Regions from separate parts of the Arthrobacter sp. G119Y2 genome, predicted to be linked through region 3. Evidence: riboswitches for the same ligand, from Rfam matches in the RefSeq annotation. Region 3 holds a riboswitch; each other region holds the start of a gene.
What was found. A riboswitch is a leader RNA that binds a small molecule or an ion and turns the genes downstream of it on or off. The one in region 3 is predicted to bind S-adenosylmethionine.
Positions count from the first base shown of each region.

Region 1: another riboswitch for S-adenosylmethionine. It lies ahead of WKB88_RS13000 (flavin reductase family protein); the one in region 3 lies ahead of WKB88_RS16190 (ABC transporter substrate-binding protein).
Region 2: another riboswitch for S-adenosylmethionine. It lies ahead of WKB88_RS11620 (LLM class flavin-dependent oxidoreductase); the one in region 3 lies ahead of WKB88_RS16190 (ABC transporter substrate-binding protein).
Region 4: another riboswitch for S-adenosylmethionine. It lies ahead of WKB88_RS07125 (bifunctional o-acetylhomoserine/o-acetylserine sulfhydrylase); the one in region 3 lies ahead of WKB88_RS16190 (ABC transporter substrate-binding protein).

Region 1 is NZ_JBBPFS010000005.1:266,337-273,450, forward strand. It holds gene aspS (aspartate--tRNA ligase) at 1-861, shown strand, start outside; gene WKB88_RS12995 (hypothetical protein) at 988-1,356, opposite strand; gene WKB88_RS13000 (flavin reductase family protein) at 1,868-2,374, opposite strand; SAM riboswitch class IV at 2,436-2,557, opposite strand; gene WKB88_RS13005 (PhzF family phenazine biosynthesis protein) at 2,663-3,499, shown strand; gene WKB88_RS13010 (nitronate monooxygenase) at 3,518-4,591, shown strand; gene WKB88_RS13015 (acVLRF1 family peptidyl-tRNA hydrolase) at 4,632-5,267, opposite strand; gene WKB88_RS13020 (replication-associated recombination protein A) at 5,344-6,786, shown strand; gene rpsD (30S ribosomal protein S4) at 7,049-7,114, shown strand, end outside.
Region 2 is NZ_JBBPFS010000004.1:472,697-479,810, forward strand. It holds gene WKB88_RS11605 (aliphatic sulfonate ABC transporter substrate-binding protein) at 1-220, opposite strand, end outside; gene WKB88_RS11610 (ABC transporter ATP-binding protein) at 361-1,194, opposite strand; gene WKB88_RS11615 (hypothetical protein) at 1,464-2,288, opposite strand; SAM riboswitch class IV at 2,450-2,565, shown strand; gene WKB88_RS11620 (LLM class flavin-dependent oxidoreductase) at 2,602-4,017, shown strand; gene WKB88_RS11625 (alpha/beta fold hydrolase) at 4,139-4,756, shown strand; gene WKB88_RS11630 (MerR family transcriptional regulator) at 4,785-5,558, opposite strand; gene WKB88_RS11635 (MFS transporter) at 5,545-6,846, opposite strand.
Region 3 is NZ_JBBPFS010000008.1:134,241-141,354, forward strand. It holds gene WKB88_RS16185 (ABC transporter permease) at 1-368, opposite strand, end outside; gene WKB88_RS16190 (ABC transporter substrate-binding protein) at 371-2,056, opposite strand; SAM riboswitch class I at 2,150-2,238, opposite strand; gene WKB88_RS16195 (hypothetical protein) at 2,368-2,880, opposite strand; gene WKB88_RS16200 (hypothetical protein) at 3,596-3,982, opposite strand; gene WKB88_RS16205 (excalibur calcium-binding domain-containing protein) at 3,963-4,340, shown strand; gene WKB88_RS16210 (hypothetical protein) at 4,658-6,718, shown strand; gene WKB88_RS16215 (zinc ribbon domain-containing protein) at 6,761-7,114, shown strand, end outside.
Region 4 is NZ_JBBPFS010000003.1:104,641-111,754, reverse strand. It holds gene WKB88_RS07140 (glycoside hydrolase family 2 protein) at 1-1,887, shown strand, start outside; gene WKB88_RS07135 (hypothetical protein) at 1,978-2,919, opposite strand; gene WKB88_RS07130 (VOC family protein) at 3,142-3,792, opposite strand; SAM riboswitch class IV at 4,108-4,224, shown strand; gene WKB88_RS07125 (bifunctional o-acetylhomoserine/o-acetylserine sulfhydrylase) at 4,294-5,610, shown strand; gene metX (homoserine O-acetyltransferase MetX) at 5,619-6,749, shown strand; gene WKB88_RS07115 (SRPBCC family protein) at 6,810-7,114, shown strand, end outside.

The DNA of each region.
Region 1 (7,114 bases), on a different contig from region 3:
CCCGGCGGCGCCTCGCAGCCCCGCCGCACCCTGGACGCCTGGCAGGAATGGGCCAAGCAGCGCGGCGCCCGCGGCCTGGCCTACGTGCTCGTCCAGGAGGACGGCACGCTGACCGGACCCGTGGCCAAGAACCTGACCGACTTCGAGCGGGAGAACCTCGCGGAAAAGGTGGGCGCCAAGCCCGGCGACTGCATCTTCTTCGCCGCCGGCGAGACCACCACGGCCCGTGCGCTGCTCGGCGCCGCACGTGTTGAGATCGGCCACCGCACCGGCCTGATCGACCCGAACGACTGGGCCTTCGTCTGGGTTGTCGACGCACCCATGTTCGAGCCGGCCTCCGAGGCCGTTGCAGCCGGTGACGTTGCCGTGGGCGGCGGCGCCTGGACCGCTGTCCACCACGCCTTCACGTCGCCCAAGCCGGAATTCATGGACACGTTCGACACCGACCCGGGATCCGCTCTGGCCTACGCGTACGACATTGTCTGCAACGGCAACGAAATTGGCGGCGGTTCCATCCGTATCCACCAGCGCGACGTGCAGGAACGTGTCTTCAAGGTCATGGGCCTCTCGCAGGAGGACGCGCAGGAGAAGTTCGGCTTCCTGCTCGAAGGCTTCAAGTACGGTGCTCCGCCCCACGGCGGCATCGCCTTCGGCTGGGACCGCGTGGTGGCCCTGCTGGCCGGCACCGAGTCCATCCGCGACGTCATTGCCTTCCCGAAGACCGGCAACGGCTATGACCCGCTGACGGCCGCTCCGGCTCCGATCACCGCCCAGCAGCGCAAGGAAGCCGGTGTCGACTTCAGGCCTGAGGCCAAGAAGCCCGAGCCGAAGAAGGATGACTCCGCGAAGGACGACGCCTAGTTTTTTCGGAAGATTCATAAACGATGAAAGTGCCCGGCCGCTGATGCGGCCGGGCACTTTTGTTTCTGGCGGGTACGTTTATTTTTGATGAAATGTGCCGGCCGATGAAATGTGCTGACAGTTTGCTTAACCCGCGGCGGGCGCCGTAACGGGGGACGGCAAATGGTAGACAACAAGCCAGTAATCCCCGTCCGGTCCGTCTACTGTGATGGACGCCGGATTTTCACCCGGCATGATGACATGTTCGAAACCCATCAGCATCGGGACATTGCAGTGGTCACTGCCGACGGTGGAAAGGTGGTCCGACTCATCGTCCAGAACCTCGATGTCGTAGGCCCCCGGCTGGTTGCAGGTGAGATAAGAGGTGAAGCTGGTCCCCGGTTCCATAGCGGGCAGCTCGAAGGTGCCGGTTCCGCTGCCGGATTCCTCCAGCACGACGCTAGCGTTGGCGGGACGCCACTGCGGCTGCTGCTGAAAGAAAGTTTCCACGCTCACGGGATTGTCCGCCCGGAACAGAGCCTGCACAGCTGGATCATCCGGTGTCTGGGCGGCATTCGGCGAGGCCTCTGTGCCGGGTGCCTGGGTGGCATTCGGCGCGATCTCCAGACTGAGGCCGTTTGTGCCGGGCTCGCCGGCTGAAGAGGACGGCCGGGCCGGCTCCTCGGCAGAGGCTGAGGGCGAGGCCGGCTTACTGGAAGCGGCCTCCGGCTCCTCCTGCGCGGTGCACCCTGCCAGTACAAGGCCCAGTACTGCTGCCGGAAGCAAAGCCTTCCGTGAAAGCGGCAAACCCGGCCGGCTGCCGGGCTTTCCCTTTTTGTGTGATGTGCCGTGGACATTTCTGTTTGTGCTCATCTCCGCTACTTCCTTTCGAAGTAATCCGAAGAACAATAGTCCGTCCATGGCATGATGTAAAGGTTTGGTAACGGAGACCGTGCCGGCAAGGAATGTGCCGCGGAAAATGAATTGACGCGGCTTCCAATTTCCAGTTCCCGGCGGCGCTTTCCGGTCAGGCGAATTCAGGGACGCTGAGCTGCCGGAACGCCGACCCGTGGAAGACCAGCGGCTCATGGGCGTCGTCGTGGGAGGTGTGGCCGTGAACCCGCAGCAGCACCACTGTGTGGTCGCCCGCGGGCACCTCGTTCTCCACTGAGCACTCCAGCCACAGGGCGGCACGGTCCAGGAACAGGGCACCGGACTCGTCGGTGTGCAGGTCAAGCCCGGCGAAACGGTCGCCGGTTTTGGATGCGATCTGTTTGCAGATTCCCTCGTGTTCGGAGCCCAGGATGGATACGCCGATCCGCGTTGCCGGCCGGAGCACCGGCCAGGTGCGGGACGTGTTCTGTACGGCAAACAGGACCAGGGGCGGGTCCATGGACACGCCCACGGTAAAGGACGAGGCAACAATTCCCTGCGGCTCTCCGTCGACCACCGCGCACAAAGCGGCAATGCCGGACGGGAAACGTGAAAAGGCGCGGCGCAGGGCTGCCGGCTGAAGGTCGCTAACAAGGGACATGGTGGAAAGATCCTCTGCCTTAAGCGCGGTGCCGGCGGCCATTACGGCCGCGGCGCCACCAGCGCGGTACTTGCCGCAGCCGGGAGAGTCTCGCCGGGCGGCCGAATCGTCACCTGGAGCACCCCGCTACGGCGAGAGGGTTGCCGTCCAGCCGGCCAGGGCCCGTGGCTGGAACTCTTGATTCTTCTCCCAAGGTAGGCGCGGCCGATGCAGGGTTGCAAACGGATGCCTTACTTCGTAAAACTCCGCTTCATAAAACTCCCGGCAGCCAGGGGATAGAGTTTGGCTATGAAACAGCGGTGGTTTAAACAGGTGGACGTCTTTGGCAGTGAACCGTATCTGGGCAATCCCCTTGCCGTGGTTCTGGAAGCCGAAGGCCTTTCGGACTCCGACATGGAGTCTTTTGCGCGGTGGACCAACTTGTCGGAAACCACGTTCGTGCTGCCGCCCACCAGGGACGGGGCTGACTACCGGGTCCGCATCTTCACCCCGGGCGGCGAGATTCCCTTTGCCGGGCACCCCACGCTGGGAACCTGCCACGCGTGGCTGGAGGCCGGGAACAAGCGGCGCTATCCCGACGTCGTCGTGCAGGAATGCGGAATCGGCCTCGTGACGCTGCACGCCAATGCCGGCATTGCCGCTTTCGCCGCACCGCCGCTGCTGCGCTCGGGACCGCTTGAAGACGAGGTCCTTGACCAGGCGCTGAAGGCCCTGAACCTGGACCGCACCCAGATCCTTGCCTCCAATTGGATCGACAACGGACCCGGCTGGCTGGGACTGCTGCTCCCGGATGCCGCAGCGGTGCTGGCACTGAAGCCGGATCCGGTTGTCATGGGAAGCCTGCGCGTGGGTGTCATCGGCGCGCAGCCTGCGGACGCTGAAACCGACTACGAGGTCCGCGCCTTTGTGCCCGGGCTCGGCATCACCGAAGATCCCGTCACCGGAAGCCTTAACGCCGGCCTGGCGCAGTGGCTGATTGGCGCTGAGCTGGCACCGGAGCGGTACATCGTCAGGCAGGGTACGGCGGTCAGGCGCGACGGCCGGGTCCGCGTTTTCACGCGCGACGGCAAAATCTGGGTGGGCGGATCCACGGTCACATCCATCGACGGCACCGTCACCCTGTAAAACCTGCTGAGGACCCGCATGTTCAATCTGCACTCCCTGCCGCTTCCCGTCCTCGGCGCGCCGATGGCGGGAGGCGTATCCACTCCTGAACTGGCGGCTGCGGTCAGCAGCGCCGGGGGACTCGGATTCCTGGCGGCCGGCTACAAGAGCGCCGACGCTGTCCGTGAGCAGATTCTCCGGACCCGCAGCCTGACCGGTGCCGGGTTCGGTGTGAACCTCTTTGTGCCGGACCATGCCAATACCTACGCCGCCAATACCTGCGCCGCTGCCGAGGCAGACAGAAAGCTTGCCGCGGCGCTGGCTTTCCGGGACCGGCTGGCGGCCGGCACCGGGCTGGAGCCCGGACACCCGAACCCGGACGACGACGACGGCTGGCCGGCCAAACTGGATCTGGTCCTGCAGGAGCAGCCGGCGGTCGTGTCCTTCACATTTGGGCTGCCGGATGCTGCCGTGCTGGCCGAGCTCGCCGGCCGGGACATCTGCACCGTCATCACGGTGACGGACCCGGATGAAGCCCGGGCAGCAGCCGGGGCCGGAGCCCGGGTTCTGTGCGTCCAGGGACCCGGGGCGGGAGGCCACCGCGGCACCCTGGACAGCGCCAAAGCGCCCGGCGACGTGCCGCTGGACGAACTCCTGCGCGGAATCGCGGAAGTATCCGACCTGCCGCTGGTCGCCGCCGGCGGGATAGCTGCTCCGTCGGACGCCGCCGCGGCGCTGGCCTGCGGGGCAACGGCGGTGCAGGTGGGAACGCTCCTGCTGCTCAGCCCTGAAGCGGGGACCAGTCCGGTGCACCGCCTGGCGCTGCGGGAAGCGGCGCTCGGCTCCCGCTGGCAGGAAACGTCACTGACCCGGGCCTTTTCGGGTCGGCCGGCCCGGGGACTGACCAACGAATTCATGCGCACTTACCCGGACGCGCCCGATGCGTACCCGTACATCAACCAGATCACCGGACCGCTGCGGGCCGCCGCAGCAGCGGAGGGCAACCCCGACGGGGTCAGCCTGTGGGCCGGCACCGGCTACCGGCAGGTGAGCGGGGATGCCGCCGGGATCATTGTCCGCCGGCTCGCCGGGGTCGGGGACCGGGAGTACTGAAACTGCCCGGGGGACTGAAGCTGCACGGCAGTTCGGACCGCTAGGGCACCGTAATCCGGATGAAAACAGAGGCCGCGTCCTTTGCGGCCCTGGCCAGCACGGCCAGCTTGGGATCCTGCACGTCCAGGGGACGCAGCCGGGCCAAGCCGCTCCACGGCTGGAAAATCCGCTCGTTCGCCAGCAGCTCGGTCAGTGCGCGGTCGCCGCCAAATACCAGGTACTCGGGCTGCTGGTCGGTGAAGATCCGGGCTGCCTGTTCGGCAGCGGTCTGCACGAGGGCATCAGCCTGGTTGCTGCGCCGACGTGCGAAGCGCTGCTGTGAGCCGCCGCCTGCTGCGGTGCGGGACTGGACGTACCGGGTGCCGGCCTTGGACGCGAGCAGCAGTCCGTCGCGGGCCACGCCCGCCGCATATCCGCCGCGGCGCAGCAGCACAATGCCGAGGGTGCGGGACTGGCCGGCCAGTGACACCAGGCGTTCGACGTCGTTGGTGCCCCGCCCCGGCCTGCCGTCGTCCGGCCAGGGGGCCAGGATTTCCGCCTCGGTGCCGTTGGCGGCCGCGAGGTGCAGCCCGCCGTGCTCGGGGGTCAGCGCCAGCTCTCCGTTGCCTGCTGCAAACCGGTCCAGCCAGCCGGGCAGCCGCTCGGGTGATACATACGTGGTTCGGGTGGCGGGCATTCGACGATTCTTCCGGTGCGGCTGAGCCGGCGGTTGCCGGGCCTTCTCCACGCTACGGCACGAGTAGCCTTGGGATGTGAGTGATTTGTTCAGCAGCGACAGTGACAGCTACACCGACAGTGACAGCGGCAGCGGCACCGGCACGGACAACCGGTACGACGACGGCGGGTCGGACTCCGCCGCGGGCGATGACGGCCGGAAGCGTCCGCGCAGCCCCCTGGCAGTGCGGATGCGGCCGCGGACGCTGGACGAAGTCGTGGGACAGCAGCACCTGCTCGGCCCGGGATCCCCGCTGCGCACCCTGGCCGAATCGGCCGACGACCGCGGCCCCGCCGGCCCGTCGTCGGTCATGCTCTGGGGACCTCCGGGCACGGGTAAAACCACGCTCGCCCATGTCGTTGCACGCGGTTCCGGACGCAAATTCGTGGAACTGTCCGCCATCACCGCCGGCGTGAAGGATGTCCGCCGGGTGATGGAGGACGCCCTGACCAACCGCGACCTGCACCGCATCACCACCGTGCTGTTCCTGGACGAAATCCACCGGTTCAACAAGGCCCAGCAGGATGCGCTGCTGCCCGGCGTGGAGAACCGCTGGGTGGTGCTGGTGGCCGCCACCACCGAAAACCCGTCCTTTTCGGTGGTTTCGCCGCTGCTGTCCCGGTCCCTGCTGCTGACGCTGAAACCGCTGACCGAACAGGACATAGCCTCGCTGCTCCAGCGCGCCGTGGAGGACGAGCGCGGGCTGGCCGGACGCGTAACGCTGACCGAAGAGGCGCTGGAACACCTGGTGCGCCTGGCAGCGGGCGACGCGCGGCGCGGACTCACTGCGCTGGAAGCGGCCGCGGGCGTCGCCTACTCCGAACGGGCCGACGGCGAGGAGACCCCGGTGGTCACGCTCAGCGACGCGGAAAAGGCGCTGGACGTGGCAGCCCTGCGCTATGATCGCGCGGGAGACCAGCACTATGACGTCACCAGCGCCTTCATCAAATCCCTGCGCGGCTCGGACGTCGATGCTGCCCTGCACTACCTCGCCAAGATGGTCGAGGCAGGGGAGGACCCGCGGTTCATTGCCCGGCGGCTGGTGATTTCGGCCGCCGAAGACGTGGGCATGGCTGATCCCACGGCCCTGCAGACCGCGGTGGCCGCAGCGCAGGCGGTCCAGCTGATCGGCATGCCCGAAGGGCGGATTATCCTGGCCGAGGCCGTGGTGCATATTGCAACCGCCCCCAAATCCAACGCCGCCTACAACGGCATCAATGCCGCCATCGCCGATGTCCGCGCCGGACGCGGGCAGGGCATTCCCGCCCATCTGCGCGACGCCCACTATCCCGGAGCCAAGCAGCTCGGGCACGGCAAGGGCTACGTCTACTCTCACGACGAACCGCACGGCGTTGCCCGGCAGCAGTACCCGCCGGATGACCTGGTGGGCCGCAACTACTACGAGCCCACCGGCAACGGCGTGGAACGGGACATCACGGCGCGGCTTCAGCGGCTGCGCGGGATCATCCGCGGGAAGTAGCCGGGGGAGTCTCCGGGGGAGCCGCCGGAAGGAACTGCGTCCGTCCCCGTGCTAGGATTGATGGTTGACTGGCAAGCGCGACGCCGGACCCCCTTCCCCGCTGTAAGCGGGGAGCTGTGCCCGGTGCCGTGTCTGTAGCAGAAGGCAGCGGTTGGCCCGAGCTCTCCCTAATGGAGGCCAGTACTTACGTATCAGTCATCACGGTATCCCGGTGAGAACCAGGGCTGCGGTGGCCAAACCGCCAAAACAGTGAAAGGTGAACGTGGCTAACAACACACGTGCACGCCGTCAGGCCCGCGCTTCGCGCGCCCTCGGCATTGCTTTGACC
Region 2 (7,114 bases), on a different contig from region 3:
CCTCCAGCCAGCCCTGGTCCTTGATGATCAGGCTCAGCGGGTTGTACGTCGCGAAGTCCAGGGTGAGTGTTCCGCCGTCGGCGGTTCCGGCGTTCGCGGCAGATTCGGAATCCTCCCCGGCCACGCAGCCGGTCAGCAGCAGGGACGCTGCGGCTGCGGCCGCGGCGAGGGCCTTGATGGGGGAGGAAATCGGAGAGGAGCTGCGGGAACGGCTGTTCATGGGAGTTTCTTTCTCTGGGAAGTCTGGGAAGCATGAGTCAGTGCCGCAAAAGGCACGGGAGGACCGGGAGTGCGCCCGGGAACCGGGGCGCGTCCCGGGAGGGCGGCAGCCGGGATGGTTCCGGGAGGGGCGCTGGACGGCTAGTGGCGGTCGACGCCGAGGCGGGCCAGGAGCTCGCCGCGCATTCGTGCCAGCTCCGCCGACGCGCGGTTCCGCGGCCGGCTGCCGGGCACGGTGATGGTGTCCGTGATCGTGGCGCCGGGGGTTCCGGGCTCTTTGCCGAGGATGATGATGCGGTCGGCCAGCTGGAGGGCCTCGTCCACGTCGTGGGTCACCAGCAGCACGGTGGTGGGGGTGGCCCGGTGCACTGAGAGCAGCAGGTCCTGCATCTTCAGCCGGGTCAGTGCATCCAGGGCACCGAAAGGTTCATCGAGCAGCAGCACCCCGGGGGTGCGGGCCAGTGCCCGGGCCAGCGAGGCGCGCTGCGCCATGCCGCCCGAGACGGCCCGCGGCCGGTGCTTGGCGAAGGACGCCAGTTCCACCAGTTCCAGCAGTTCGGCGACCTTGGCCTTGCCGTTTTTGGCGCTTGTGCCCTTGGGCAGTCCCATGGCGATGTTGGCCTGCAGAGTCTGCCAGGGCAGCAGCCGGGGTTCCTGGAACGCGACGGCGCAGCGGTCGTCGATTCCGTTCACGGCAGTGCCGTTGATCAGGACTTCGCCGGTGCTGGCAGGATCCAGGCCGGCAGCGGCACGCAGCAGCGTGGACTTTCCGCAGCCGCTGGAACCCAGGATGGCCAGGACCTCGCCGGGGGAAACTTCAAAGGTGATGTCCCGGAGGACGAGGTGGGCCTCAGGTCCGGTGCCGAAGCTGCGGCCCAGGCCGGAAAAGGTCACGGGAAGCGCGGAGCCGGCGGGTGCCTGCCCGGAAACAGCGGGCGGGGCGGCGGCAGGGGACTGTGAAGCCAAGGCGGTCATGTTAACTCTCCATCGGTCCTGGCAGTAGCACCCTACGGAAAACGCCTTGGGCCGGTTACGGCCTCCTGCGGCGTTGTCCTCGTTATTGCCGTTCCTCAAGGAGAAGGTACGGCAACCAGGGTTGCTGCGGCTTCACTGATCCAGGTCTCTCAGCCGCTCGGGATGGTCAAGTGCTACTAAACGCGCCATTCGGGAAACGGGCAAGTCCCCGGCGTAATATTTCGCTGCGCTGCCCTGGCGGCCCACAAGCCGGTGCAGGCTGTGGATCATCATCTGCGCAGGCTTTCGAGGGCAGGGTGGGCCTTCAGTCCGTGCTCCCCGTAGAGTGCCCAGACCAAGTAGGCGATGGCCACCGGCGCCTCCGCTCCTCCGATCAGAAGCGGTTCCGAGGAGTGGAATTCGAGCACCATGCTGTTGTTCTCCGGCTCGGGATAACAAACGGAGACGTGCGCGTAATAGAAGCTGAGCCACCTGCCGTTTGCTTGGCAGATAATCCTCCGGTCGGTCAGGAACATTTGACTGTGCTGGGAATCGCGCCACTGTTGGCGCGATGCAGCCTGAGCTGCCCGCCGTCGTGATCTGTTGGCTAGGGCGGTAACTCCGAATCCTGCTAGGACAAAGGCAGGCTGCCCCCAAAAGAATCCCGATGTATGAACATAAGTTCCGTTGAGGCCGTAAAAGCGTGCATAATCCGCTCTGATTGAAAGGTGCACTGTTTCGCCCGGTTCCAGAACGATTCCCCACACTTCAAGGGACGCCGGCCGGTGTCCCGCCGAGAGTTGTGCAACCAGGTTTCTGGCCGCGGCCCATGAGTTCTCGTAGTTTTGTTGAAGATTTGCCTGGGCCTGCTCCGATTTGGTGAGATGGCCGCCGGACCGCCGATAGCCGCGGAAAACGCGGTAACCGTTCCGCACCGTACGGATCACCAAAACAATGGTGAGCACAACCCACATCAGGAAAATGGCGAGTTGAATGAGGGCCTGAACATTGACACTGCTGCCGGACTGGAGGTTGATGTTTGTCCCCAGGGCCGCGCCGAGATAAAGCGCAAAAACACCAACAAACGGCACGATCCAGCTCAGGTGTCTTTTCATGTCGCACACAATAGCGACTGGGCGCGCCAGCGGAAGCGTGTTTTGGGTCCGGCAACGGGCGGGACCCCGGCCGGCGGCAGGAGTGGGCAGCAACGGGCAGGTTCACAAAAGGTCATTGACTTCCCAAGCGCTGCAGTGCTGTGCAGATACTGGAGCCGAAGGATCATGAGTCCCAACGCGAAGCTCTGGCTGGTTGGGCGGCAACCCTCTTCTCCGTAGCGGGGTGCCCCAGATGAGGATCCGGCCGTCCCGCGTCCGCGGACGGCAAGTACGGCGCTCCTTTGCGGGTGCGTCCCGTTCCGAAAGGTTCCCCATGTCAGAGCAGAGCATCCCCGCGACCGAAGAGAGCAGCCGGCGGCAGATCCGCTTCAATGCCTTCGACATGAACTGCGTGGGCCACCAGTCGCCGGGCCTGTGGCGCCACCCGCAGGATAAGTCCGCCGAGTACACCGACCTCCGCTACTGGGCGCATCTGGCCAGGACCTGCGAAAAAGGGCTGTTTGACGGCATTTTCCTCGCGGATGTGCTGGGCACCTACGACGTGTACGGCAGCTCCAACGAGGCCACCCTGCGGCAGGGAACCCAGGTTCCGGTCAATGATCCGCTGCTGCTGGTGTCCGCGATGGCCCTGGTCACTGAACACCTCGGCTTCGGCGTCACTGCCGGAACCGCGTACGAGCATCCTTATCCGTTTGCCCGCCGGCTCTCCACGCTTGACCACCTCACCAACGGCCGGGTCGGCTGGAACGTCGTGACCGGGTACCTGCCCTCCGCCGCCCGGAACCTGGGGGCTGAAGACCAGCTGGAACACGATGAGCGCTACAACCACGCAGATGAGTACCTCGAAGTAATCTACAAACTGCTGGAAGGCTCCTGGGAGGACGGCGCCGTCGTCCGCGACAAGGAGACCGGCGTTTTCACCGACCCGGCCAAGGTTCATGACATCAACCATGAAGGCAAGTACTTCAAAGTTCCGGGAATCCACATCAGCGAGCCGTCGCCGCAGCGCACGCCGGTGATTTATCAGGCCGGCGCCTCCCCGCGAGGCATAACGTTTGCGGCTGCCAACGCCGAGGCGGTATTTGTCGGAGCGCCCACCAAGGAAAAGCTGAAGGCAACGGTCACGAAAATCCGGGACGCCGCCGAGGCCGCAGGCCGGGACCGGCATTCCATCCGGATCTACACGCTGATGACCGTTATCACTGCCGCCACCGCAGCAGAAGCCGCCGCCAAACACGAGGACTACCAGCAGTACGCCAGCCATGAGGGTGCCCTGGCGCTGATGTCCGGGTGGATGGGCGTGGACCTGTCCGGCTACAACCTGGACGAGCCGCTGGGCAACGTGAAATCCAATGCCATCCAGTCCGCCGCGGGCAACTTCCAGAAGCCCAAGGACGACGGCGAACCCTGGACGGTGCGCGACATCGCCGATTCAGTGGGGATCGGCGGACTGGGGCCGCGGATGGTGGGTTCGGGAGCGGAAATCGCCGAGGAGATGATCCGCTGGGTGGAAGAGACCGACGTCGACGGTTTCAACCTGGCCTACGCGGTTACGCCGGGCACCTTCGAGGACATCGTCGAGTTTGTGGTGCCCGAACTGCAGAAGCGCGGCGCCTACCGGACCGAATACAGCGCCGGCACCCTGCGCAACAAGCTGTTCAACCGGGGAGACAAGCTGCCGGAGGAACACCGCGGCGCCTCGTACCGGCTGCAGCCGGCGGTGTATTAAACCGGAGTACGCAAGTCGGCTCTGCCTCCGCCGCCATTGACCGTACCCGGGCCCGCTCCTACGTTTGAAAGGTGGCGCATCCAATCCGGTGCGTCGTCCCCAGCCTGTGCAGGAGCATGCCATGGAACACTCTCCCAGCGCTTCCGGAATCGCTCTGTCCGCAGACGGAACCCGCATTGCCTGGTCCCGGCAGGGCAGCGGCCCGCCGCTCGTGATCGTCGATCCCCTCACGGCGGACCGCAGCAGCTCCAGCACGCAGGTTCTTGCCGACCTGCTTTCGGAGAACCACACGGTTTACACCTATGACCGGCGCGGCATGGGGGAGAGCGGAATGGGGGAGGAATACACGGCAGAGTCCGACGTCGATGACTTGCTGGCGGTGGTGCAGGTGGCCGGCGGTTCCGCGAGCCTTTACGGGTTTGCCTCCGGCGCTTTCCTGGCGCTGCGCGCCGCTGAGGAGTCGGCGGTGATCACCCGGGTGGTGGCGCTGGAGCCAACTCTGGCGCTGGAGGAAGGTGAGGACGAGCTTCTGCTCCTGCAGACCGAACTTGAAGGACTGGGCGGCGTCCAGGTCCCGGTTCTCGTTCTGGCGGGCAGCACCAGCGGCGACGAAACCCAGGACCTGGCCCGCCGCGCCGCGGCCGCTCTCGATGAGGGGGAGTTCCAGCTGCTGGAGGGCGATACGACGAGCGTGCCTGACACAGCGCTTGCGGACGCCATCGAGTCCTTCCTGAACTAGCGCCGGCGAAGTATCCGGCGTCGCCAGCTCAGCCCACTCCCTCCAGCCGCTCTGTGATCCGGGCCAGGGCCAGCTGCTGGGCCGGATTCAGTGCGCTTTGCCGGTACTCGTCAAAAACGGCCGTGACGGCGGACTCGTCCGCGGCCAGAAGCTGCCCGGAACCCGCGATCGCGTCCCGGACGGGAACAGCGACTGTTTCCACGAAACCGGTAACCAGCTGCTCCAGCTCTTCGTCGGAGGTTTCCTGGGTGAGCCCGGCAAAGTCGGTGTAAAACTGCAGCACCCCGTCGGCAAGCTCCGACGAGCTCAGTTTCTCGTAGACCTCCGCAAGGCTGTTAACACCGTCCTCACCCGCAAGATGTGCCAGCAGGATGGCCTGTTCACGATCCATCTGCCGCACGGATGCAGGAGCTGACGCGGCGAAGGCGTCAACCACCTGCGCCAGCTCCGGCGGCAGATCCAGTGCGCGGGCCGTCCTGAGCCCGGTGATCAGCCGTTTCCGGCGCTGCAGCAGGTCCATTTCCGCGTCAATGCGGGCCTCCAGCTCGTCCAGCAGGGCCGTGGCTTCAGCTCCCGGGCCGCCGGTTCCGCCGTCGCCGTCCAACAATTCCGCCATTGCGTCCAGCGGAATTCCGATGGCGCCAAGCCGCTTGATACGAAGAAGGCGAATGAGGTCCCGGGCGTCGTAATTACGGTACCCGTTGTACCCGCGCTCCGGTTCCGGCAGTACTCCCAGCTGGTGGTAATGCCGCAATGTCCGCACCGTTACCCCGGCCAGCGCTGCCATCTCACTGCTTTTCATCTCCCACCGTCCTCTCGGGGTCCATTGTGCCCGGTGCCGCGGGCGTTCCGGGTGTGGACGCGGAGGCCTCGAGCGGAACCTGCGGGGTAAGACGCAGGGAGGGCGATCCCAGTGCCCACCCCGCCGCCGCGGTCCACAGGCCTGCCACGGTCAGGCCTGCCGCAACCAATCCGTGCCGCTCGGCGATAAGGGCTGCTGCCGCCATCCCCGCGGGCGCTGCCAGAAGGGCCAGGGAGTTCTGGGTTCCCATGATGCGCCCCAGCATCTGTTCCGGGATGCGTTCGACCATGACGGTTCCGGTTACGCATCCGAGCAGGGCGGAGGCGAGGCCCAGGATCAACGCTCCGGTGAGCATGGCCCACGACGCCGGCAGTGTGCCGAGAATGGCCAGGCCGGCTGCCGTTCCGGCCAGACCGGCGGTGAGCCAATACCGGCGGAGCCCCGGTCGTGAGGCCAGGACTGCGTAGAGTGTCCCGCCCGCCAGCGTCCCGGCGGCGAGTGCGGCGAGGACGAGCCCCAGCTCTCCGGGCCGGTTCAGCAGGAAAAAATGCGCGGGCAGGATGATGCCCTGCAGGGCAACCAGGACGCCCACCATCATAAGGGTCATGAGGGTGGCCGCGCGCAGGGTTTTGTCGCGCTGAAACAAGACGCTCCAGCCCTGCCGCAATTGATTCCAGGCCGGACGATTTTTTGTTAGGGACTCCGGCTCGGGTTTAAGGGCGCAGGCACTGCCTGGAATGAGAAGCGTCACCGCTGCTGCCGCAAGGGAGGTCCCCGCGGTTATCCAAAGGACCGTGGACCCCTCAAATAAGACCATTAGTCCGCCCGCGGCCGCCGGCCCGATCACCATGACCAGCGCTCCAATGCTCTCCCGAATTCCGAGGAGTTTCCCTGCGGAAAGACCGGCCGCACGGGCTATTGCCGGAAGGAGCGCCTCCCGTGCGGTCAAACCCGGCATATCACCTACTGCGCCAAGAATGCCGAAAACAATAAACCAGCCCAGATCCAGACCGGTCAACGCATCAACCACCGGCAGAGCCGCAAGTGAAACGGCAGAAACAGCGTCGGCAGCAGCGGAGGCGGTGCGCCGGTTGACCCGGTCGATCACCACCCCCGTTAGCAGGCCGGCCAGGAATGCGGGAACGGCGGTGGATGCCGCCAGGATGCCCGCAGACATGATGCTGCCCGTTGCCTGAAGCAGGATCAGGGGCAGGGCAATTGCCGCAATGGAGTTTCCCAGCAGTGAAAGCGAGTACGAGGTGAGGTAGAAGACTGCGGTTGATTTCATGCTCTCGAGTAAGAACTATGACGCTGCGTCGGAGTCAAGTTTCCGTTTCCGCCCGCACGGCAGTATCCGTCCCGTATGTCTTCGATTCGAAAACAAGTATCAGTCCGGCAGGGGACAAGGAACCTCCGGTGGTTTGCTCCACCCACCGGACGCAGTTTCTAAAAAACTTCTTCCCGGAAACAGCAATTTTGCTTTCTGCTCTGGAATACCCCAGCAGTCGGCCTATAGGTTCAGGGCCCCGAGCGTTCCACTGCGCTTTTGATCTCAC
Region 3 (7,114 bases):
GTGGCCGCCGCGACCACGGCCAGGGCAATGACGACGGCGGTCGCCAGCGCCGAGCCGGCCAGCGCGAGGGTGGAACCGAGGGCTCCGCCGATGCGCTCGGTCACCGGTTCGCCCGAGGTCAGGGAGTAGCCGACGTCGCCGCCCAGCAGCGCTGCCAGCTGCGCCAGGTACTGGATGAGCAGCGGCTGGTCGTAGCCGTACTGGGCTTTCATGGTGTCGATCGCGGCCTGGTCCACCGCGGAATCGGAGGTCAGGAAGATGGTGACCGGATCACTGGGCAGCAGCTGCACGGCGAGGAAAATCAGGGTGTAGGCGAGCCAGACCACCAGCAGGGCCTGCCCGATCCGGTGCGCCAGATAGCGGGCCATGCTTAGCCGTCCGCTTTCCAGGCGCTCTGGAAGATGGGCGCCGTGCCGGAGGTGAAGTCAATGTGGGTGTTGCGGTGCGCGCCGTAGACCTGGACTTCGTCCCAGAGGACCAGGGAGAAGGCCTTGTCCACCACGAGCGCCTGCTGTTCCGCCGCCAGGACCTCGTCCCGTTCCGGGCCCGGGGCCGCGGCGCGCTCGGCGGCGAACAGGGCGTTCAGCTCCGGGTCCGAGGTGTGCGTCATGGTGTTGTTGGCCGGTTCGAAGATGGGACCGAGTCCGGCGTAGATGAACTGGCGGGTGCCGAAGAATTCCACCTTGGGATCGGGCATGGCCGTGGTGAGGAAGGTGTTGTCGCCGGCACGGTTGTTCAGCTTCACGCCGATCTGCCGCCACTGCTGCTCGATCAGTTCGAAGGCCGGTTTGATGACCACTGAGTTGTTGGAGCTGGTGACGGTGACCTCGAGTTTCTCGCCGTCCTTCTCGCGGATGCCGTCGCTGCCTTCCTGCCAGCCGGCGTCGTCCAGCAGCTGCTGGGCTTTCTCCGGGTTGTAGGCCAGGTCAGCGCTCAGGTCCACGAATCCGGGGGCCTGGTGGTTCAGGACCGACGCCGCCAGAGTGTAGCTCTCGGAGAGCACCGTGTCCTTGATGGTCTGCCGGTCGATGCCCGCCTGCAGGGCCTGCCGCACGGCGGGATCGGCCAGCTTTCCGCTGCCGGTCCGCACGGCTCCCATGTTCACCGTGAGGTCCACGCCGTCGGCCGCGAGCACCTGGTTGCCGCTGGATGCCAGTGCGGCCTCGTCCACCGGCTGCAGGCCGCGGACCAGATCTACCTGGCCGGACTGCACGGCGCCGGCGCGGTGCGCGACCTCGGGCAGGTATTTGATGACCACCTTGTCCAGGTGGGCCTCGCCCGGGTTCTCCGCCCCGTCCGGAGCCCAGGCGTAGCCGTCCCGCTTGGCGAGCACGACTTCCTCATCGGGCTTTTCGGATTCGTAGACGAAGGGCCCGGAGCCGGAAATGGACGAGATGGCCGACTGCCCGGCCGCGTCCTTCTGCAATGTGGCCGGGGAGACGAGTCCGGCAGTGACGGAGGAGGTGGCGCGCAGGAAGTTGGAGTTCGGGGCGTTCAACGTGACCACCACCTGGTCCGTGCCGGTTACTTCGCTGGTTTGGTAGCCGGCGAAGTCCACGTTCGGCTGGATCTGGGCGGCGGGAAGGCCCAGGCCAAAGCTGTCCAGGTTGGCCTTCACCGCCGCGGCGTCCAGCGGGGTGCCGTCGCTGAACGTGACGCCGGGGCGGATGGTGAAGGTGAATTCGGTGCTGTCGGCGTTGGCCGAGAAGGCCGAGGCGATCCAGGGAACCAGCTCACCCTTCTCCGGATCAAAGTAGGTCAGCCGGTCCAGCACCGAGTTCAGCACGTTGGATTTCTCGTAAAACCGCGCGGCCTGGGTCTGCCAGTTGTTGATGGGGGTGACCTCGGCGTACACCAGCGTGCCGCCGTCGACCGGTTCACCGGACGTACCCGCTGGGGCGTTGGCGCCTGCTGTCTGGGAACCGGATCCGCAGGCAGACAGGGTCAGTGCCGCCGCGGCCAGGAGCGCCGCGACCCGCAGGGGAGTGCGGGAAGCAACCGAGGTGCGGGAGGTGCGGGCCGCAAATATGCGGGGGGATCGGGGGGAGTCGTGCATGGGATCCTCTCGGGTCGCACCGAGGAACACGGCATTCGAGCACGCAGGAGCCGCTGCTGCACAGCTCTGCAGCTAGGGCCCAACGGGGAAGTGAGTCCATCGGTCCTGGCATGAGCACCGGCCCCGAAGGGTGGTTGCTGCGGCGTCAACGAGCCAGGTCTCTCAGCCGCTCTGGATGGGAAATGTCCGGATTCGAGAAGCGGACACCACCATGGAAGCTTGGCGGAGGCCGCCCGGGCAAGAGAATGACGCCGCGTTGCCGCAAACTCCGCAGCGTGACGTCATGCGTCTCTTCCTGCGTCACACAGGTGTCATAAACGTCCGCGGAGCAGGCGGTTCGGCCGGCGCGACGGCGTGCGGGCGGGCTTGGCGGCGGACCGTTCCCCGGGTGCCCGGTAACGCACGCGCCGCCCGGCGTCGCTGAGCAGTTTCACGCCGTCGACCATTGTTTCGCGCAGTTCCATCAGTGCGAACTGGTACCGCTCCGGCGCCCGGGAGGAATCACGGAGGTAGCGGGTGCAGGCTGCGGACATGCGCATCAGCACATCGGTGTTGGCGGATCCGCTGCGCAGATGGGCGAGGGTTTCGATCATGCGCTCGCGTGCATCCAGCACGGTGGCGCGGCAGCGTTCCTCGTCGCCGGCGCCCTGGATCACCTGCGGTTCGATCGGGGCCAGCGGACGCTTCAGGTGCAGATCCGTGACGAGTGCGTTCAGGGCCGCATTTTCGTCGCGGCGGTCAATGCCTGCCCGGATGCTCCAGCCGGCGGCGGTTCCCAGAACGAGCGCCGCGAGGGCCAGGAGGGACACTGCCAGCCAGTCCATACAAGACCTCCGGAAGAAGCGTTCTTCTACGGTACCCGGCGGGGCTGACCGGAGGACAGGGCTGCGGCCCGTTCCCGGCTTGCGGGCGGGCAGTTAGCGGCTAGCCCTCAGGATCCTGACAACTGCGGCAGCCCAGCCGTAAGCCCTTTCTGGTGATACGGACCCGACATGTCCGCATCGCCGCTGCACCCGCGCTTTTTTCGGACCTAGCGTGAAGTATCCCGAGCGGAGGAGAAGCAGATGGCAATGACGATAGACCTGGCCCGCGCCGTGCACCGCGAACGCTTGGCGGAAGCCGAATCCAGACGCAGGTGGCGGGAGGCGCGGCGCGTGGCCAGAGAACGAGACGCCGCGGCAAGAGACACCGGAGAAAGAGATACCGGAGAGCGAAAGGCAAAGCCGGAGCCGGCCCGCGGGCCCGCGGTCGAATGGCCGGTCTTTACGCTGCGGATCGGGCGTTTCCAACTGGTGGGCTTTCGGACCGTGCGGCTGTAAAACCGTGCGGCTGTAAAAAAGGGCCTTCGGCGGTAGCGGGCACTGCGGCTAGGTTCGGGACTGTATGACGGTCAAACGTCCTGCACAGGCACTGTTACTCTATGGCTGATGCAATTGCATCTAAAAATGTTGCTAACGTCCCGGGGGATCCTTTGCTATTTCGACCTATACAGTCCTGCCCAAAATCGGCCAAGGGCGGCAGATCGGAACAGCATCGGCGTCAGCGGGCTCTCGCGGTTGCCGGCCTGACAGCGGTGGTCCTGGCCGTCGCGGGTTGCGGAACCGAAGAGGCGGAACCTGCTGCGGCTTCCTCCTCCCCGTCCGCAACCAGGAGCGCAACCCCGACTCCGACTCCTTCGGCGACTTCCACGGTCGTCGCCGGTAAGCCGTGCTTCGGAGCCGGTAAGACCGAGACCGTGAGGACCGCGGCCAGCCCCAGCCCGACGCCGTCGTCGTCGGCCTCGGCGTCGCGGGTTCCCACCAAGTCCCCCTCGCCTTCGGCCACCAGCACTCCCACGCCGTCATTCTCGTCCAGCACATCGGTGGTCTTTGTCTGCACCGAGGACGACGACGGCGCCTTGATCTGGATGGACAAGGACAGTTCCACCCGGATCCTCGCGGACCGGCAGGCGGCAGCGGACCAGAAGGAAGCTGACGAGCGGGCAGCCGCAGAGGCAGCAGAAGCGCAGCGCATCGCCGATGACCAGGCGCTAGCCGATGCCCAGGCTGCTGAGGCCCAGCGCCTGGCCGATGAGCAGGCGGCGCAGCAGTACATTCCCCCGGAGCCTCCCGCCCCGGCTCCGGTCCCGGCCCCCGCGCCCGCCCCGGCTCCTGCACCGCCCGCGCCGGCCTACTACCCGAACTGCACGGCAGCCCGCAACGCCGGAGCGGCGCCGGTTTACATCGGCAGCCCCGGCTACGGCACGCATCTGGACCGGGACGGCGACGGCGTCGGCTGCGAGTAGCGGCCCCTGACCAGACGGCCGGAGCAGCCGTGGGTGCGGTGAAGGGGCAGGCCAGTCCTATACCTTCACCGCACCTTCCGTCCCCTGATGAACTGCCGCTGCAGGATGAAGCAGCAGATAATTCCGGGAACGGCCGACGGCTTTAATGAGCACAAGGTTAATTAGTGCAAGGCACTGCAAATTGGCAGCGTTATTGGCAGGGATTTATTCCTGCACCCGCATGCTAGGCTCCTCCCTGTAAGAGTGTTGTTTTATCGGGGGATAGCTACACTCGCATTCCCCTGTTTTTCGGGGGAAAAACTTTGTCCAGTTTCTGCATGTCCTGCGGCGCCAAGCTCCAGCCGGAATGGAAATTCTGCGGTTCATGCCGCGAACCTGTTCCCCGCGATGATGCCGCCCCGAGCGGGCCCGCTGTCCGGGAGACCGGGACCGCAGCGGTCACCGGGCATCAGACGCCCGCCGCCGGTTCTGCCGCCGCCGGTCCCGCCGCCGCCGACACCGCCGACGGATTCAAGAAACCCAGCCGCAGGGTCATCATCAGCGTCGGCGTGCTCCTGACCCTGGCCGCGGCCGGCATCGGCGGCTACTTCTACGTCCAGAATATGATCCGCGGCGGCGCCGGTTCGGCCGAATCCGCCGCCGAGAAGCTGATCGAGGCCGTGGAGGACAAAGACCTGGTGGGCGTTTTCACCATGGTGCCCCCGCAGGAACGCGATGCCTTGCAGCGTGTCCGGGAAGCCGCCGAAGAGCAGGCCGAAGACCACGGCGTCATGGACGCTTTCGCGAAGGTTTCCGACGGCGATTCCGGCGGGGAGAACGGGATGGACCTTTCCCTGGACGGCATCGACATCAGCCTCGGCGGCGCGCAGCCCGTCGTGACGGAAATTGATGAGCACCTGGCCATGGTCAATTTCAGCAGCGGAGAACTGCGGGTGCAGATTGATCCCGATCAGACCACAGGCGCCATCCGGAGCGCCTTCGAAGCCGGCGGGGATATGGACGCCGTCGACGAATCCACCCCCTTTGCCTCCATGGGCGTCAACAACTCGGGCCTGACCCTGATGGCCACGGAATCAGACGGGCGCTGGTACATCAGCCCGCTCTACTCCGGCCTGGAATTCTCCCAGCAGTTCACGAGCAGCTCCCGGGGATACGTCCCGGGTGAGCCGGCGCCCGGCAGCGACAGCCCCGGCGACGCCGCCCGCAACGCCGTGTCGGTGCTTCCGCAGCTGGTCTCCGGCGGCAGCGTCATGCCGCTGGCTCCGTACCTTTCCAGCTATGAGGCCAACGCCCTGCATTACTACGGCGGGCTGATCGACGGTGTCCTGGGCGGTTCCTCCGGCAGCGGCGAGTTCCTCCTGGGCGAGGTGTCCTTCCGCGACGGCGATAAGGACGGCAACCGGACCAAGGCCGTAATGGAAAAAGTCACGGTGGAAAACGAGTACGGCGACCGGTTCACCCTGACCTCCAACTGCGTCATGGAGGACGGCGAGGAACAGATGTGCTCCAACGGTTCCGGCTACGGACTGCGGTACGGCGGCTCTCCGGAACCGGACGGCCTGAGCCTGCTGAACTCCTCAACGGAGTGGAGCCTCACCACGGTCAAGGAAGACGGCAAATACAAGGTCAGCCTGCTGGATTCCGCCGCAGACTGGGCCGTGGGCTGGGTCCGGTCGCTGAGCAGGGAACAGGCGCTGGCGCTGATGGACCTAGCCCGCAGCGAAGACTCCTCGGGGGAACTGTCCATCGGCGAGGAAACCGACGTGGCTTTCAACTCCGCCGGCTACGCGGTGAAAACGGTGAAGCTGCAGGAGAAGCAGCGTCTTGAGATCCTGGGCAATTACGGCCGGGCCCACGTGTACCCGGCCGGAAGCGGAGCGCGGCTGGTGACGCTCGGCGGCAACGCCGATCCTGCGGAGCTGGAGGCGGGCGAGTACAAACTGGTCATCTTTGCCGGCAACGACTGGAGTGAGAAGTTCGCCGACGAAGGCAGCGGCGTGCAGTATTCGGAGGCGGTGAAGGTCTCGAAATACGTCAGCCCGCCCCGGATTGAAGGCTCGGACTACGACTACAGCGGCAGCATCTACACCGAATACAACCGGAACTCCACTGACGAAGTTGAGCTGCAGGTGCCCGAGGGCAACAACGTTGAACTCGTCGTCACCATTACCGATCTGTATTCCAGCGGCTCGAATTCCACGGGAGTCCTCATTCTCACCCTCGACGGAAACCGGTACCAGGTGCCGGTCACAGGGGCCGACGTCGAACAGGTCATTCCCTACCCCGCAGGTTCCGAAACCCAGATTATGGGTCTGGAGCTGGACATGGGCGGCAAATACGGGTCCGTCAGTTATTCACTTGAATTTGTTCGTAAATAGGCCGCGGCCTGCGATCGACATCCATCACAAAAGGGAAGTGTTATGAAATTCTGCGTTCAATGCGGACAACAGCTGGCACCGGAAGCACGCTTTTGCGTCAGCTGCGGTACGCCGGCGCCATCCGGCGATACGACGACGGCGGCGGCTTCCGCAGCCGGGGCGCCGACCCGGGCGGAGGCCCTGCGGCAGCCTGAATTTGCTGCTGCCGGTGCCGTCCATGAGGGCGGACACGGGCACGGCACGGCCGGCGGCGCTTCGGAGACGCAACCGGCTCCGGCCGCAGCACCACAGAAGTCCAACGGGGCATTTGCCGGCATTCCGGTGAGTGACTATGTCCGGGACGGCATTGCCGCCCTGGCGCTGATCATCTCGCTGTTCATGGTCTGGATGATCGAC
Region 4 (7,114 bases), on a different contig from region 3:
CCCCGCCCGCAGCTGGTCCGCGACAGCTACCTCAACCTCAACGGCTACTGGCAGTACGCCATCACCTCCGCGCGCCGGGAGGCGCCGCCCGCCGACGGCGAGTGGGACGGGCAGATCCTGGTGCCGTTTTCCCCCGAGGCTGCGCTCTCCGGCGTGAACCGCCAGCTCCAGCCGCAGCAGCTCCTCTGGTACCGGCGCAGCCTCCGCCTGCCCGAGGGCTTCGCCGGCGAACGGGTGCTGCTGCACTTCGGTGCGGTGGACCAGAGCTGCACGGTCACCGTCAACGGGGTTGAGGTGGGAGGGCACGACGGCGGATACCTCCCGTTCTCGCTGGACGTCACCGATGCGCTCGCCGCCGGGACCCGTGACGCCGCGGGCGCCGGTTCCTCCGCGGCCGCCGCCGCCGCCGTGGACGCTGGAGACGCCGCCGCGGCCGCCGGAACCGAACACGAGATCATCGTCCGGGTCCGCGACATCAGCGACACCGGCTACGCCAGCCGGGGCAAGCAGATGCTGGACCGCGGCGGCATCTGGTATACGGCACAGTCCGGGATCTGGCAGACGGTCTGGCTGGAATCGGTGCCGCGAGTCAGCATTTCCCGGCTGGACCTGGTGCCGGATCTCGACTCCGTTTCCGTCACCGTGCACGTGGACGGCTGCACCCCGCGTGGGGGCGGCGCGGCAGGGACATCTACAGGCCCGGACCTGCAGGCAGTGATCACCGTGTCCGCCGGGGGTCGCACTGTGGCGGACGCCGTCGTCGTGCCCGGTGCTGCCACCCGCATTCCGGTGCCGAATCCGCGTCTGTGGACGCCGGAAGATCCTTTTCTGTATGACGTTTCCGTGACGCTGGTTGCCGACGGCGGTGCTGGGGACGCTGGCGCCGGTGAGGAACTGGACAGCATCAGCAGCTACACCGGACTGCGGACTTTCGGGGTCGGACCGGACAATGCCGGCCATACCCGGCTGCTGCTCAACGGCCGCCCCTACTTCCACGCCGGGCTGCTCGATCAGGGGTACTGGCCGGACGGGCTGTACACGGCACCGTCGGATGAGGCGCTGGCCTACGACATTCAGGCTGCGAAAGACCTCGGTTTCACCATGCTGCGCAAACACATCAAGATCGAGCCGCTGCGCTGGTACTACCACTGCGACCGTCTCGGCATGCTGGTCTGGCAGGACCTGGTCAACGGCGGCCGGTCATACCGGCACGCGGTCGTGACTGCGCCTGCGGTTGGCGTACCGCACCGCGACGATAGTGACTATGCCGCCTTCGGACGCTCCGACGAGCAGGGCCGGGACGATTTCCGCGGCGAGCTGCGCTCAACGGTCGAGCTGCTGCGCAACTGCACCTCGATTGCCGTGTGGGTGCCGTTCAACGAGGGTTGGGGCCAGTTCGACGCGAATGCGGCAACGCAGCTGTTGCGCGAACTCGACCCCACCCGGACCATCGACCACGCCAGCGGCTGGCATGACCAGGGCGGGGGAGACCTCAAGAGCGTGCACGTTTATTTTGTGCCGTTCAAGCTGCGGAAGGGGTGGCTCCGGGACGGCCGCGCCGTCGTGCTTTCCGAATACGGCGGGTACAGCCTGCGCGTGCCGGGCCACACCTTCAATGAGAAGGAGTTCGGGTACCGGCGCTTCAAGACCCCCGAGGCCCTGCGGCAGGCGTATAAAAAGCTGCACCGGCGGCAGATCGAACCGGCCGTGGCGCAGGGGCTGGCCGCCACGGTCTATACCCAGCTCACGGATGTGGAGGACGAGGTGAACGGGCTGCTCACCTACGACCGGCGGGTGGTGAAGATCGACGCCGGGACGGTGCGGGACCTCAACGCCGGGCTCATCCGGGCGGCGGCCGGCGCTGTTCTGCCGACGTTTCGGGACTGATCGGTATTCCCCTCCGCTTTGACACCATTGCTCCGCTGCGCAGCGGAGGGATTGTCACAAAGCGGAGGGTTTCTCACAAAGCGGAGGGAATCAGCGGCGGCCAGGTCGGGGCAGCCCGGCCCGGACCAGACGCTGCACCAAACCCTCCGGGTGCTGGGGCGGCCGGGTGATGTCATTCCAGGACCAGCGGACAAATCCGACGCCGGTGGCCCGAATGGCGTCTTCCCGGCGTTTCTCCCGCAGGAGGGTATCCCACGACGGTGCGATGCTTCCTTTGCCGCTTCCGTATTTCACCGCACCGTCGAACTCCCCGACGAGCCTGTGCCCGGGCCAGTAAAAGTCAGTGCGGAACCGCCCTGCCGCAGTGTGGAATTCATGCTGGAGCTCAGGCTCCGGAAAACCCTGCCGGTACAGCACGGCCCGGGAGTAGGACTCACCGGCTGACTCGGAGAGGGCCTGCGCGAAGTCGATAACCCGCCGCGCCCGGAGTTGTTTGGGACGGCCGGGCAAATGCTCCGCCAGCTCGCGAAGGTGTTCCTTCCCCAGGCCGGGAAGACCACGAACGGGATCCGGGCGAAGAACATGATCCATGGCAGGGACTGCACGCTCGAAGTCCAGATAGGCAGCCATGTCCAGGACCGTATGCGCACGGGAAGTTACGGGGAGCCCGTCCCACGCGGTGACCGGTTCCAGCAGCCGGCGCTCGGCCCAGCGGAGATCCCCGCGGCGTCGGCCATGGGTGGGATGAACGGCCAGCAGCAGTACTTCGGCTGACTTCCCAATGACAGGCAGTCCCCAGATGATTGCGGCGGATTGTTGAATGAGGATGCGCTGCCCCGGCACCTGGGCGACAGCGGCCCGGATTCGTGCCCGCTCCCGTTCCCAGGGAGACAGAATCCGCCAGTCCTCCGCCTGCATGTACACACCAGGGCGGAGACGGACGAGTTTGCCCGATCGGCAGCTCAGCGCCAGGGAACGCCGGTCCGTACCATTGGTTTCGGCGTCGGCTGAGTAAATGAATGCCGGGTCCATGCCTCAAGGCTGGACGGGTTGCGGACCGCCCGCCAGCGCAAGAGGCCCGGTTGTGGACAGCCCTCCGGTTTGGGGAATCCCTGCCACTGCGCAGCGGAGGGATCCGGACAAACCGGAGGGATCCGGACAAACCGGAGGGATCCGGACAAAGCGGAGGGATCCGGACAAACCGGAGGGGTCAGGACAAACCGGAGGGGTCCGGACAAACCGGAGCGGCGCAGCCTAAATCTCGACCAGGCCGTTCGCCGTATTGAACGTGACGGACATGATACCGGGGGTTCCCTTCGGGGAAATCCATGTGACGCCCACATTTTCCAGCGGCTCTTCAACCGGCGTGCCCAGCCACCGGGTGACCCGCTCGGCGGATCCGGCAATGGTCAGCGAATTCAGCTTCACGGCACCGGGCATGCCGGGCAGGGCAGCGGAGGGATGCAGCGGCTCAGTGCCCTCGTCCCAGCGCAGCATGTAGGGCACCTGGGGGTCGGCGATGAGGCCGTTGATGCCGATCTGGCGCCAGGTCAGTTCCTGGCCGTCGGGAAACTTGCGGTTGCCCGGGACCGACTCGCGGCCTAGGCGCTCTTCAAACGGAGACAGATCGTCCACTGCAACGCACCAGCCCATCCAGCCGCCGCCGCATTCGGAGCGCTGCCGCACAGCCTGTCCGAAAGGAGCTTTGTCTGATGCCGGGTGGCTCAGGGCCTCCACCACCTCGACATACTGGTGGTTAGCCAGAGGAAGAATCATGTTGCGGGTGCCGAAACGGGGGTGGACGCCACCCTTGACGAAGTCCGCTCCCAGAGCGGAAGCAATCCTCTCGGTCGTGGCCAAAAGACCGTCGGATTCACAGGCATAAGATACATGGTCCAAGCGCATGCGGCCCATAATTGCACGTTGTGACCGACCTCTCGACCAAGGTAACCCTAACTGCGTGTACTTACTTTTTCTGCCCGCGGATCGGGTGCTTTTCCGCCGCTGAACACGGCCCGGGAATCCCTGCTCTTGAGGGCAGGGCCGCTGGCAAAAAATCTACGATGTGCTTATTGATGACCTGCCCCTGGCGAACGTCGTCGTCCAGTGCCCCAGCACGGTAAGCCGTACTGCCCGCTCAGCAGCGCCGCTGCAACGCAGGGAAATGAACCGTCACAGAGGTTGCGGGGTTCGGGGTTATCCGTTTTCATTGGGGGAATAGGTCATGAGTGCCAGCAGATAGCCCCGGCTTGCTGGCCGGCAACCCTCCAACCGCGGTGGGGTGCCCCGGGTGAAGACCTGGCTGTACGTCAATCGGGCGTACGGCAAGCGCGGGTCACACGTGGCTGCCGGCTCTTTCCCGGCTAGAAGTCTCGATGCGGCCCCTGGTCAATAGGGAGCAATGCCATGTCAGGAAACTGGTCCTTCGAAACCCGTCAGATCCATGTGGGACAGGAGCCCGACGCCGTCACCGGTGCCCGTGCGCTGCCGATCTACCAGACGACGTCGTTCGTCTTTCCCAGTGCCGAAGCGGCAGCCAACCGGTTTGCCCTGGCTGAGCTCGCGCCGATCTACACACGAATCGGCAACCCCACCCAGGAAGCGGTGGAAAACCGGATCGCGTCCCTTGAAGGCGGACTCGGTGCGCTGCTGCTCGCCTCGGGCCAGGCCGCGGAGACCTTCGCAATCCTGAACGTTGCCGAAGCCGGCGACCACATCGTCGCCAGCCCCAGCCTGTACGGCGGCACCTACAACCTCTTCAAGCACACCCTGAAGAAGTTCGGCATCGAGACCACCTTTGTGCAGGACCCGGACAACCTCGACCAGTGGCGCAGCGCCGTGCAGCCCAACACCAAGGCGTTCTTCGGCGAAGTGGTCTCCAACCCGCGCCAGGACGTCCTGGACATCGAAGGCATCAGCGTCGTCGCGCATGAGGCCGGCGTCCCGCTGATCGTGGACAACACCCTGTCCACCCCGTACCTGATCCGGCCCATTGAATGGGGAGCGGACATTGTGGTGCATTCGGCCACGAAATACCTGGGCGGCCACGGGACCTCGATTGCCGGTGTCATTGTCGATTCGGGCAACTTCGACTTCGGCGCGGATCCGGAGAAGTTCCCCGGGTTCAACACCCCGGACGAGAGCTACAACGGCCTGGTATACGCCAGGGACCTGGGCGCCGACGGCGTCCTGGGCGCCAACCTCGCCTACATCCTCAAGGCCCGGGTGCAGCTGCTCCGCGACCTCGGCTCGGCCGTCTCACCGTTCAACGCGTTCCTCATCGCCCAGGGGCTGGAGACGCTGAGCCTGCGGGTGGAGCGGCACGTGGCCAACGCCGTCGCGGTTGCCAACTGGCTCGAAGCGCACGACGACGTCATCTCGGTCGCCTACGCGGGCCTTGAGTCCAGCCCGTGGTTTGAGCGCGGTCGCAAGTACGGGCCGCGCGGCACCGGTGCCATTGTCTCCTTCGACATCACCGGCGGCATCGAGGCGGGGAAGCGCTTCGTGGATGCGCTGGAGCTGCACTCCCATGTGGCGAATGTGGGCGACGTCCGTTCCCTGGTGATCCATCCGGCGTCGACCACGCACAGCCAGCTGGGGGCCGAAGCCCAGCTCGCCGCGGGGGTCAGCCCCGGCCTGGTGCGGCTGTCCGTCGGCATCGAGCACATTGACGACATCATTGCCGACCTCGACGCCGGCTTCCGGGCCGCCAAGGGAGCGTAGCGATTCGCGTGACCCTGCCGTCCACGGTGCCGCAGCACCCCGCCCCCGCCCGGGACGGGGTGCTGCGCCATGCTCACATCGGCGGCCTGGATTTGGAAACCGGCGGGCACCTGCCGCAGGTGACACTCGCTTATGAGACGTGGGGCAGGCTCAACGCCGATGCGTCCAACGCCGTCCTGGTGGCCCATGCCCTGACCGGCAGCACACATGTTGCCCGCGGGGACACCGGGGAAGACGGATGGTGGGACGCGCTGGTGGGTCCGGGGAAATCCGTGGACACCAACCGATTCTTTGTGGTGGCCGTCAACATGCTCGGCGGCTGTTACGGCTCCACCGGACCGTCCTCGCCCGATCCGCAGGGCCTGCCCTGGGGATCGCGCTTCCCGTTTGTCACCATCCGGGACTCCGTCCGCGCCGAAGCCCGGCTCGCGGACCAGCTGGGCATCCGGTCCTGGCACACGGTGCTGGGCGGATCGCTGGGCGGGGCGCGGGCCCTGGAATGGGCCGTTACCGAACCGGACCGGGTGCGGCGCTGCGCCGTCATTGCCTGCACGGCAGCCAGCTCGGCCGAGCAGATCGCCTTTGGACAGGCGCAGCTTGAGGCCATCCGGCTGGACCCGCGCTTCAGCGGCGGCGACTACTACAACGGCCCGACGCCGACTGCCGGCCTGGGCCTGGCCCGCCGGATAGCGCACATCACCTACCGTTCGGAGCCGGAGCTGGAGTACCGGTTTGGGCACCAGCCGCAGACGCAGGAGGACCCGCTGGGTTCCGCCCTGCCGGCCGAACGGGGCCGGTACGCGGTGGAGAGTTACCTGGACCACCAGGCCCGCAAGCTGGTGGAACGGTTCGATGCCAACAGCTACTTGGTGCTGACCGAAGCGCTGATGAGCCACAACGTCGCCCGCGGCCGCGGCTCCCTGGAACAGGCGCTGGCCGGGGTTACGGCGGAGTTCTTTGTTGCCGCCGTGGACTCGGACCGGCTCTACTTCCCGGAGCAGTCCGAGGTCCTGGCGGCCGCACTGCCCGGCAGCGTGGAGGTGCACACCATCACGGCGCCCATTGGCCACGACGGGTTCCTTACCGACGTCGAGCAGATCGGTGTTCCGCTCAGGAAGCGGTTCTTCGGATCAGCGTGAGCGCGCCGGAGCCGCACGGGTGCTCTTGCCAAGGCGGTCCGGCCGTGGAAGAACAATGACATGGGTGATTCAATTCGGGTTGCGGCGCAGGCCCAGTGCCCGCCGGCGGAACTCTGGCATGCACTGGTGGACAACCGGGCCGCGTGGTGGCCCGGCATGGATTTCACCCCCAGTCCCGGGTCGCCGCTGAGCGAGCGGGCGGCGCAGGGTCCGGCCGACGACGGCGGTGAGCAGCGCGCCACGGGCACCGTGCTCGCCGTGGCCCGCGACAGGCTTTTGTCCTTCCGCTGGACCAAACCCGGCTGGAACGCCCACACGGTGGTGAGCTTCCTGCTGGACGCGGTTCCGGGCCCGGACGCCGAAAC